One region of the Rhizobium sp. X9 genome, then DNA from elsewhere that is predicted to be linked to it. Evidence: predicted binding sites of a transcription regulator. Region 1 holds the regulator's gene; each other region holds the start of a gene.
What was found. The regulator LexA, encoded in region 1, represses DNA repair genes until DNA is damaged. The targets are predictions, from matches to a motif close to TGTTCNNNNTGTGTTCNG.

Region 1 (3,278 bases):
ATGAGCCGCCAGCTTGGTTCATCAGGCCTTGGCGCGCAGATCCTCGGTCAATTGGCCGATCCCGCCGATTTCCTCTTCATGCGCCGTGTCGCGCCAGGTCTCCTTCAAACCGGCCTCATACCATTCACGCATGGCGGGCAGGGCGAGCAGCCTTTCGTAATAGCTCTTCGCTGCGGGCGAAAGATCCGCGCCGTAGGTCTGGAACCGGAATGCGACCGGGCAGAAGAAGGCGTCGACCGCCGTGAATTTAGCGCCGGCGAGATATGGTCCGCCAAATTTCGCAAGGCCTTCGCTCCAGAGCGCATCGATGCGTTTGATATCGGCCGCAAGTCCGGCATCGCCACCTTTCGGCTTTACCCTTATGCCGACAGACATGGGGTAGAGATTACGCAGCGAGGAGAAGCCCGCATGCATCTCACTGGCCGCCGAGCGTGACCAGGCTCTTGCCTGCTTGTCGCTTGCCCAGACGCCCTGATGTCTTTCGGCAAGATATTCCGCAATCGAAAGCGTTTCCCATACCTTGAAGCCTTCATCGACGAGGCAGGGAACCTTGCCGGTTGGTGAAAACGAGGCAAAGGACACGCCTTCACCGAACGGAACCAGTTTTTCATCGAAGGCGATACCAAGCGTGCGCATCAACACCCACGGCCGCAACGACCAGGAAGAATAGTTCTTGTTGGCTACATAAAGATCGTACATGGCGTATCTCCCGGATATGACGCGCATTTCTACACCTGCCGGACGTCCACGGAATATCGAAAATAATCCATGGCTCCCATAAGCCGTATTGATGAATGGCAGGGCGCAGGCATGGACGGCAGCACCCCGTCAATATCACCACTTGGAGACGGCGGAAATTCGTCACGTGACGCGATGGCGAAAATTCAATCTTGCAAAAACTTTGGCAGAAGTTCTGGCGCTGATCGCGGTCAACGGCACATGCATCGCTTCGCTATATAGACGGAAATATCGGTATGAAAATTGGATCAGTTTCTAAAAGGCGTCGATCCTGAAGGTCGCAGAGTATCGCTTCCTACCGCAAAATCATGGCCTGCTCCGGACCAGCCTTCACACTTATGCAACAGACGTCACCTTCCGATGACGCCTGCTGAAAACTGAACCACGTCCGGTCCCTTATGATCAATGATAGCGGCGGATCAGCCCAACCAGCTTGCCCTGAATCTTAACCCGGTCCGGCCCGAAGATGCGGGTTTCATAGGCTGGGTTTGCTGCCTCCAGCGCGATGGATGCGCCCTTGCGGCGGAAGCGCTTCAGTGTTGCTTCCTCGTCATCCACCAGCGCCACGACGATATCGCCCGGATTGGCGGTGTTGCCGTTGCGGATGATGACGGTATCGCCGTCGAAAATGCCGGCCTCGATCATCGAATCGCCCTTGACCTCAAGCGCGTAATGTTCGCCGGTGCCCAACATGTCCACCGGCACGGCAACATCATGGGTGTTGTTCTGGATGGCGGAAATCGGCACGCCGGCGGCGATGCGGCCCATGACCGGCACGGTGACAGCCCCGCCGAAATCATTGGCAGGCGCCTTGGGGGCAGGGGCGGGTTCCGGCGCCTTCGGTTTGCCGAGACTGCCTTCGATGACGCTCGGCGAAAAGCCGCGCTGCGGCCTTGCTCCGGGCGTATAGGCCTCAGGCAGCTTGATGACTTCCAGCGCCCTCGCCCTATTAGGTAGCCGGCGAATAAATCCGCGCTCTTCGAGGGCGGTGATCAGCCGGTGGATGCCGGATTTCGAGGCAAGATCGAGTGCGTCCTTCATTTCATCGAAGGAGGGCGGCACGCCGGACTCTTTCATTCGTTCATGAATGAAGAGAAGCAATTCCTGCTGTTTGCGCGTGAGCATGAGGAAAACACCCTTGAGAATCGTAGTGGAAGTCGCGAAACAAATACAGAACGAACACTATATGTTCCATATGTGTTCTGCAATCCCCTAAAATTTCGTGAAGCAGCTATCTGTTGTTTTGATGATTTGCCTCATTGCCCGCATTTGTGCTTTTCTTCGGTCCGAACCATTGCGGCCTGGGACTGACTACGCCGCCAGCAGGAAAAAATAATGACGAAACCCGCAAGCGTCGATCATCTCGTTCTGCCCGTGCAGGCTCTCGGAATCGCTGAAAAGCGCGTTGGCGCTCTCGGTTTCACGGTTGCACCGGAGGCTCTTCATCCCTTCGGCACGCAGAACGCCTGTGTTTTTTTCGCTGACGGAACCTATCTGGAACCGCTCGCGATTTCTAATCCGGCTAAATATAATGCCTCGGTGGAGAAGGGGGATGTGTTCACCGGCAGGGATCAGGCCTTCCGGCAGCGTGATAGACAGGAGGGTTTTTCGGCGCTCGTGGCCCGAACCGATGATGCCTTTGGCGATCATGACAGGTTTGCGATCTCAGGCCTCTCGGCAGGCGATGTCTTCGAGTTTTCGCGGCCTCTCCGGATGCCGGACGGTTCGCAGGGTGAAGCGGCGTTTCGGCTTGCTTTTGCGGCGAGCGGATCGGCTGCGGATTTCTTTTTGTTCAGTTGCCAGCGGCTACAGGCCCTGCCGGGCGACCGCACGGCGCTGGAGCGTCATGCCAACGGGGTCTCTGGCCTCAGCGAAATAGTTCTGTTTTCCGGCGGCGATGCAAAGGCGGCGCGCCTGATCGAAACGGTGTTTGGCTGTGAAGGCACGATATCTCCGGATGGTGATATGGTTTTCGTGACCGGCAATGCGCACATCAGATTGACCGGAAAACCGGCTTTCGGCGGGCATGCCGTGAGTGCTTCGGATTGGAGCGACGGCGGATTGCGCGGCGCGGGCATCGTCTTTCTGTCACACGATCTTGCCGTGACAGAAGCGGTGCTTGCTGCTAATGGCGTGTCCTGCGCAAAAGCGGGCGGCCGCCTGGTGGTGCCCGCGGCACCCGGTCAGGGCGTAACATTCGCCTTCGAGGAAAAATGATGAGCGTTACGAACAATCTCAAAGTCACCGCCGGCGATGGCGCCAGCAAGGTTTTCTTCTCCAATTCTGAGCGGTTTTCGCTGATTGCCGGCCCCTGCCAGATGGAAAGCCGGGACCATGCCTTCATGATCGCCGGTGTCCTGAAGGAGCTTTGCGACAAGCTGGGAATAGGGCTTGTCTACAAATCCTCTTTCGACAAGGCGAACCGCACCTCGCTTTCCGGCAAACGCGGCATCGGCCTTGAGAGCGCGATGCAGGTTTTCGCCGATCTCAAGAAGGAATTCGGCTTTCCGGTTCTGACCGACATTCACACCGAAGAGCAA
Region 2 (3,278 bases), on a different replicon from region 1:
CCGACCTCGACGAATTGCTCTGGGGGACCGTCAATCTCTTTCACCGCGCCGCGGGCCGGGTCGAACGCGATCTCGACGACAACGAGCAGGCGCAGCGCCGCCTCCAGCGTGAACAGGACGGCAGCGAGGTGAAGTCGGTCGAGCTGGAGCGCCTCACGGCAGAAGGTCAGACCCTGATCGAGCGGCGCAACAGCATGGAACTCTTCCGCGACGTCGCCTCCGAAGCTTTCGAGCACCACACCGGCAGCGCCTGGCGGCCCCGTACCGGCTCGATGGTCAACCATCGCAACCTCACCGCCGCGATGATCGACAGCCGGGATTTCCTCGCCGCGAAGCACCGGGCCGAGACCGAGGTGATGATGCCCGCCGGTCCCAAGGTTGCCCTGACCGGAGGCGCCGACTTCAACGACCACCGCCTGATCTGGGCAAAGCTCGATCAGGTCCATGCGAAGCACCCCGACATGGTGCTGATGCACGGCGGCACGCCGAAGGGCGCTGAACTGATCGCCTCCCGCTGGGCAGATAGCCGCAAGGTTGCTCAGGTCGCCTTCCGGCCCGACTGGACGAAGCACGGCAAGGCCGCGCCCTTCAAGCGCAACGACGCGATGCTCGACGTCCTGCCGGTCGGCGTCCTCGTTTTCCCCGGCACCGGCATTCAGGAGAATCTTGCGGACAAGGCCCGCAAGCTCGGCATCCCGGTCATGAAGTTCGATGGCGGCGCGTAAGCGCCGCCTCTGGCTGTTCCAGCCGCCAATACTTGACTATCGGAGAGGTTGATAGCTCTTATGAAACATCCTTGCAGAACCGGAACAGTAGCATAGTCGCAGGCGGAGCGTATCTACGGGCAGCCTGTCGTGATCCTCAATCGATCATGTGGAGGCTTCCATGTCGCTCATCCTGCTCGCCATCTCTTTGACGATCGCGTTCTGAATCTTTGCCTACAACCTTGCGATCTACGCTTTACCGTTCATGGTTGGGCTGTCCGCTGCCCAATATACTTGGGGCGCCGGAGGCGGCATCCTCCTGTCGGGACTGGCCGCCATCGGCGCGGCGTTGGTTTCGATTGGCCTCGTCATCGCAGTTCTCGGCTTCGCCAGGAATCCGGCTCTGCGGCTGATCGCTCTCGCCGTCTTTGCCGTACCGGCCGTCATCGCCGGATATGCACTCGTCCACGGCGTAGCGAAGAACGCCATCGACCCCGGCCTGATGCTCAGTTTGCTTTCCGGCAGCGCCGGGCTGTTCATCGGCATCGCGGCAATGGTCAATCTGAATGCCCTCGGCGTGTCCTTGTTTTCACGCTGATCGGCAGCGAAGTGAAAAACCCGGCGGCTTGCGCCGCCAACCCCGGTTCCCCCAACAAAAGGCTGTAGCGCCGCCGCTGCGCTTTGCATCCTCCGCCTCCAGTCTGCTTCGCCCGGCCGAGGATGTCGGTCATCGGTGCCAGATCCGCGGATCGTGGGCAGTCAATGCTAGCTGCGGCCTCCACTTCCTGTAGTGGATGCGAACGCAGAAACCGTCGCATGCCTTTTCGCAAATCGTCCGGATCGTGCCTTCCACCGCCGAAACGGCGACACGGTGCTGTTCCGTGCCTCGGAACCCTATAGCCGCACCATTCTCGTCCCGCCCAGCCTGTCCGGGAGATGACGCGAGGTGGCCGGAAGGGGAGAAGGTCGGGAGTCGCCCCGAACTGCGCAGGTCCGTGAGCCTGCCTGGTCGCTGTTACCGGTGAGGACGATGGTTCTGCTGCGCGTCCCCGTATTCGTGCTTTCAAAGGCACCAATCCCTCCGACTGACTGATCCCCTAAGTTCGTTCTGTTTCCTCCAGCAACCCCGGCGGCTCCCAGCCGTGTTGCCGCGCAAGCGCGGCTGCCCGCCCCACCTGGGGCCTTAGGGGCAAGCTGCCGATAGGTTCGGCAGTTGCGGGAGTCTCCCGACGGCCTTGGCCGGGTCTCGTCGGAGGGATGGTCCCTCCGAGAAGCAACGGAGACTTACAATGCAGAACATCGTCATTCTCGCCGGCAACATCGGTCAGACCCCCGAAACCCGCACCACTGAGGGCGGTACCCGGATCACCCACTTCACGCTTGCCACCTCGCGCCCCCGCTACTCGGTCGGCAAGGTTGTCCGGGACGAGAGGGGCTACCGGATCCAGGATACGGAATGGCACCGCATCACCGCCTTCAACGGCCTCGGCAAGACGATCCAGGAGTATTGCGAGAAGGGCATGAAGGTTCTGGTTCGCGGCCGCATCCACTACACGAAGTGGACGGACCAGCAGGGCAACGACCGCTACGGATGCGAGATCATCGCCGAGACGGTCGACTTCCTGAGCCCGGCGAAGCAGACCGAAAGCGAGGACGGCAAGTTCATCGACGACGATGACATCCCGTTCTGAGCGGGAACCGCGAAGCCCGGCGGCGCAAGCCGCCGGGTTCTTTCATGGCAGGCCATGCGCCGAGACGACCGAATCAGCTATCAAAGGAAAGCTGTTTGCAATGTCGATCAGGCATTTCATGCTGGCGAAGTGAGCCAAGAACGACTAGTTTAGTCGTAGTTCTGGAGTGCGCACAGGTCCGAATGGGAGGTGATCATGCATGATCACCGCCCGACAATCACGGGCCGCGCGCGCGTTGCTGGGTTGGACACAGGAGACGCTCGCTGACAAGGCCCGAGTAGCACTGACCGCACTGAAACGCCTCGAATCCGAAAGCGGTCTCGAAGTGTTCGAATCGACGCGCGATCAGGTGCGCCGGGCCCTCGAATCGGCCGGGATTGTTCTCCTTTCGACAGACAAGGGCGAAGGAGTTCTGCTCCTGCATGACAGGATCGATTCGTCCCGGTAGTCACGCCGGGCACCAAGCTACCAAACCCTTGTCAAAAAAAGGGGCTATCTCCTGAGCGAGATGGTTAACGGACTTAGCGCGCGTGAATATGGTGGCTCGATGGGACAGGAGACGCAAACATTTCTGGACGAACCACCGTTCAGCGAAACGATCACGACTTATGACCGCACACATATGAAGCTCTACATGCGGCTGGTCGACGCCAACCGCGACGGCGCAGACTGGCGCGAGGCGGTGCATATCCTGTTTGGCCTCGATCCCGATCAAGACCCCAGACGCTGCCGCTCTATCCACGATGCGCATCTGGCGCGCGCCCGGTGGATGATGGAGCGCGGCTATCGCGAGCTGGTTCGTGAGAGCCAGCGCGGGTCGCCATCGTGATGCGTCGGACGCATCACCTGTTGAGGCTCAACTGACTTTCGCAGATCAACCCAA
Region 3 (3,278 bases), 1.6 Mb from region 1:
AGCGTCGAGATCAGGTCGGCATGCTGGGCAGGTGCGATACGGCGATAGTCGGGAAGCGCGCATGCCTCCCACAGTTTTTCCACCCGCGCATCCGTCGTCGTCACGTCGATGATCTCAGGGTAACGCGACAGATATTCCAGCGCCTGCTGGTCGATCGCCGGCAGAGCCCGGGAAAGTCCCTGGATCGCCGGTGCGGCATCAAGGCTCAAACGCAGATTGGCGATGGAGGAGAAATCGAAATTCTTCGTCCGCCACTGCAGCACCTTCACCGCGTCGAACTGATGGGTCTCGATACGCTCCACCAATTCGTCGTCAAAGGGATCGACGCGCCCCGTCACGCCAAAAGTGCCATCGCGAAGATGGCGGCCGGCGCGGCCGGCGATCTGGCCGATCTCGCCGGGGTTGAGATTGCGAAACTGATAACCGTCGAATTTGCGGTCCTGCGCGAAGGCGACATGATCGACATCGAGGTTAAGGCCCATGCCGATGGCGTCGGTCGCCACCAGATATTCGACATCGCCGGACTGGTAGAGACCGACCTGCGCATTGCGCGTGCGCGGCGAAAGCGCGCCCAGCACAACAGCGGCACCGCCGCGCTGGCGACGCACCAGTTCGGCGATGGCATAAACCTCATCGGCGGAAAAGGCGACAATTGCCGTGCGTTGCGGCAGGCGGGTAATCTTTTTCTGGCCCGCATAAAAAAGCTGCGACAGACGCGGCCGCTCCACAACGGTAATTCCTGGCAAGAGCTTTTCAAGGATCGGGCGCATCGTGCCTGCGCCAAGGAGCAGCGTTTCCTCCCGCCCGCGCAAATGCAGCACGCGGTCGGTGAAGATATGGCCACGCTCCAGATCACCGGCCAGCTGCACCTCGTCGATCGCGACAAATGCGGCCGTCGTTTCGCGCGGCATGGCTTCCACCGTGCAGACGGAATATTTGGCTTTGGGAGGTGAAATCTTTTCTTCGCCGGTAATCAGCGCCACATTCGGCGCACCCACCTTTTCGACAAGGCGGGTATAGACCTCCCGCGCCAGCAAGCGCAGCGGCAGGCCGATGACACCGCTGCCATGCGCCACCATACGCTCGATCGCGTAATGGGTCTTGCCGGTATTGGTGGGGCCGAGAACGGCCGTGACACCGCGGCCGCTCAGGATCATGGGGCGAAAATTCAACGTACTATCCGCGAATCGACTTGCACTGCTTGCCGTGCCGCCCACCATCGCTGATGCAGGCCGCACGCACCACACATGGCAATGCCCGAAGACAAAGGCAATAGGCCTTGCCCGTAAAGTCGGCCGCAGCTCCTGCTGCACCGAATTTTCCGTTCAGATTCAGCCGGTTGAGAGAATAAAAAGAATCCGGCGAAAATGGAATCGATTCGGTTGCGGAACAGTCTGCGAACGAATCGAATACGAATCGCTGACTCGACGGGATTCAGCTTTTGTTCTCTACAGCATCTGGTTGGCGAATGCGCTTCCCATACCAGATTGTGAATCCGGGTAAGTCCTTGCCCGGATTCATGCTTTCCGCACCGGCCTTTCGCCAAAAATACCGGAATCGGCTGTCAAGCCGCAATCGCGGGATCAGAGCGCCTCGCCAGCGAGCAAACGCGGCGCATTCGCATCTGTCGTGCCGGCGGCCTGCCCGATGAAATAGGATTTCAGCGCCGGCAAACGATCGACAACACCCAGCCCGAAATCCCGCATGATGCGGATGGGACCGACATCGTTGGAGAAAAGCCGGTTCAGCACATCCGTCGTCACACCCATCCGCAACGTATCGAAACGCCGCCAGGACTGGTACCGCTCGAGAACGTTGAGGGAGCCGATATCGAGGCCGAGGCGGTCGGCCTCGACCACGGTTTCGGCCAGGGCTGCAACATCCTTGAAGCCGAGATTGAGGCCCTGGCCCGAGATTGGATGAATCCCATGGGCCGCATCGCCGGCGAGCGCGAAACGCGGTGCAACGAAGGAGCGCGCCAGCGTTAGCCCCAGCGGAAAGGCACGGCGAGGGCCGACGGGGTGGACAGGGCCGAGCTTGTGACCGAACCGGCGCTCCAGTTCTTCCTCGAACACCAGATCATCGGCAGCGACCAGCCTGTCGGCATCGGCCGTGCGCTCGGTCCAGACAAGCGAGGAGCGGTTTCCCTTGAGCGGCAGGATGGCGAAAGGCCCCGACGGCAGGAAATGTTCCTCCGCGCAGCCCTCATGCGGCCGCTCATGTTCGACGGTGGTAACAATCCCGGACTGATCATAATTCCATTGCACGGTCTTGATGCCTGCCATATCCCTGAGCGCCGAGCGAACCCCGTCGCAGGCGACGAGCAGCCGCGCTTCAAGGGAAGAGCCGTCAGAAAGGCTGATCAATGTCGATTGCGGCCCAGTAGTAAAGCCGGAAACACTGAGACCATGGCGGATTTCAACGCCAAGACGCTCGCACAGGCCTCGCAAAGCGCCGACCATCGCAACGTTCGGAACCATATGGGCGAACGGCCTGCCCTCCTCGACCACACCATCAAACGTCAGAAACACCGGACGGACGGGGTCTGCGGTCTTCGAATCGGTGACGATCATCTTGTTGATCGGCTGGGCCTCCGGTTCGATCTCGTTCCATATGCCGAAAACGTCGAGCATGCGCGTGGCCGCCGCAATGATGGCGGAGGCGCGGACATCCTTCTTCCAGACATCCTCGGGAGCTGCCTCAACCACCTGCACATTGAGATGCCGGGCCGCCTGCTTAATTGCGACAGCAACGGAAAGACCGACATATCCGCCGCCTGCAACCACCACGTCTAGCATCGCGCTTCTCCTCAAATCTTGTGCACACATCATCGGCGCACTATAGACCATGTGACGTCTTCCTACAGCCGGAGCAGGCCGAAAAAATGTCGCATCCTTTGCAAACGTCAGACCCGATGGCCAATCTCATCACCACGCTCGATCTCGAAAAGCTGGAAGAGAACCTGTTCCGGGGCGAAAGCCCGCAAATCGGCTGGCAGCGCGTCTTTGGCGGCCAGGTCATTGCGCAGGCCCTGATCGCCGCGCAGAGGACCGTGGACGACGACCGCCTAGTGCATTCGCTGCATGCCTATTTCATGCTCCCCGGCGATCCGCTGGTGCCCATCCTCTACCAGGTGGAACGCATCCGCGATGGTTCCAGCTTCGGCACCCGCCGCGTGGTCGCCATACAGCATGGCAAGGCGATTTTTTCCATGTCCGCGTCGTTTCAGATATTTGAGGACGGCTTTGACCATCAGATAAAAATGCCGGATGTGACGC

Region 2: JZY08_RS20395 (single-stranded DNA-binding protein) is a predicted target of LexA. The motif match lies at 1,805-1,822, and genes of this name have one in related genera.
Region 3: JZY08_RS13160 (helicase-related protein) is a predicted target of LexA. The motif match lies at 1,386-1,403, and genes of this name have one in related genera.

What each region holds. Positions count from the first base shown of each region.
Region 1 is NZ_CP071311.1:1,155,485-1,158,762, forward strand. Features, by position in the region: gene JZY08_RS05605 (ComEC/Rec2 family competence protein) at 1-4, shown strand, start outside; gene JZY08_RS05610 (glutathione S-transferase family protein) at 22-699, opposite strand; gene lexA (transcriptional repressor LexA) at 1,141-1,863, opposite strand; gene JZY08_RS05620 (VOC family protein) at 2,074-2,955, shown strand; gene kdsA (3-deoxy-8-phosphooctulonate synthase) at 2,955-3,278, shown strand, end outside.
Region 2 is NZ_CP071312.1:1,195,893-1,199,170, forward strand. Features, by position in the region: gene JZY08_RS20385 (DUF2493 domain-containing protein) at 1-725, shown strand, start outside; gene JZY08_RS20390 (hypothetical protein) at 931-1,302, shown strand; gene JZY08_RS20395 (single-stranded DNA-binding protein) at 1,994-2,395, shown strand; gene JZY08_RS20400 (hypothetical protein) at 2,595-2,843, shown strand; gene JZY08_RS20405 (DUF2285 domain-containing protein) at 2,943-3,224, shown strand.
Region 3 is NZ_CP071311.1:2,735,400-2,738,677, forward strand. Features, by position in the region: gene JZY08_RS13160 (helicase-related protein) at 1-1,157, opposite strand, end outside; gene JZY08_RS13165 (ubiquinone biosynthesis hydroxylase) at 1,584-2,798, opposite strand; gene tesB (acyl-CoA thioesterase II) at 2,885-3,278, shown strand, end outside.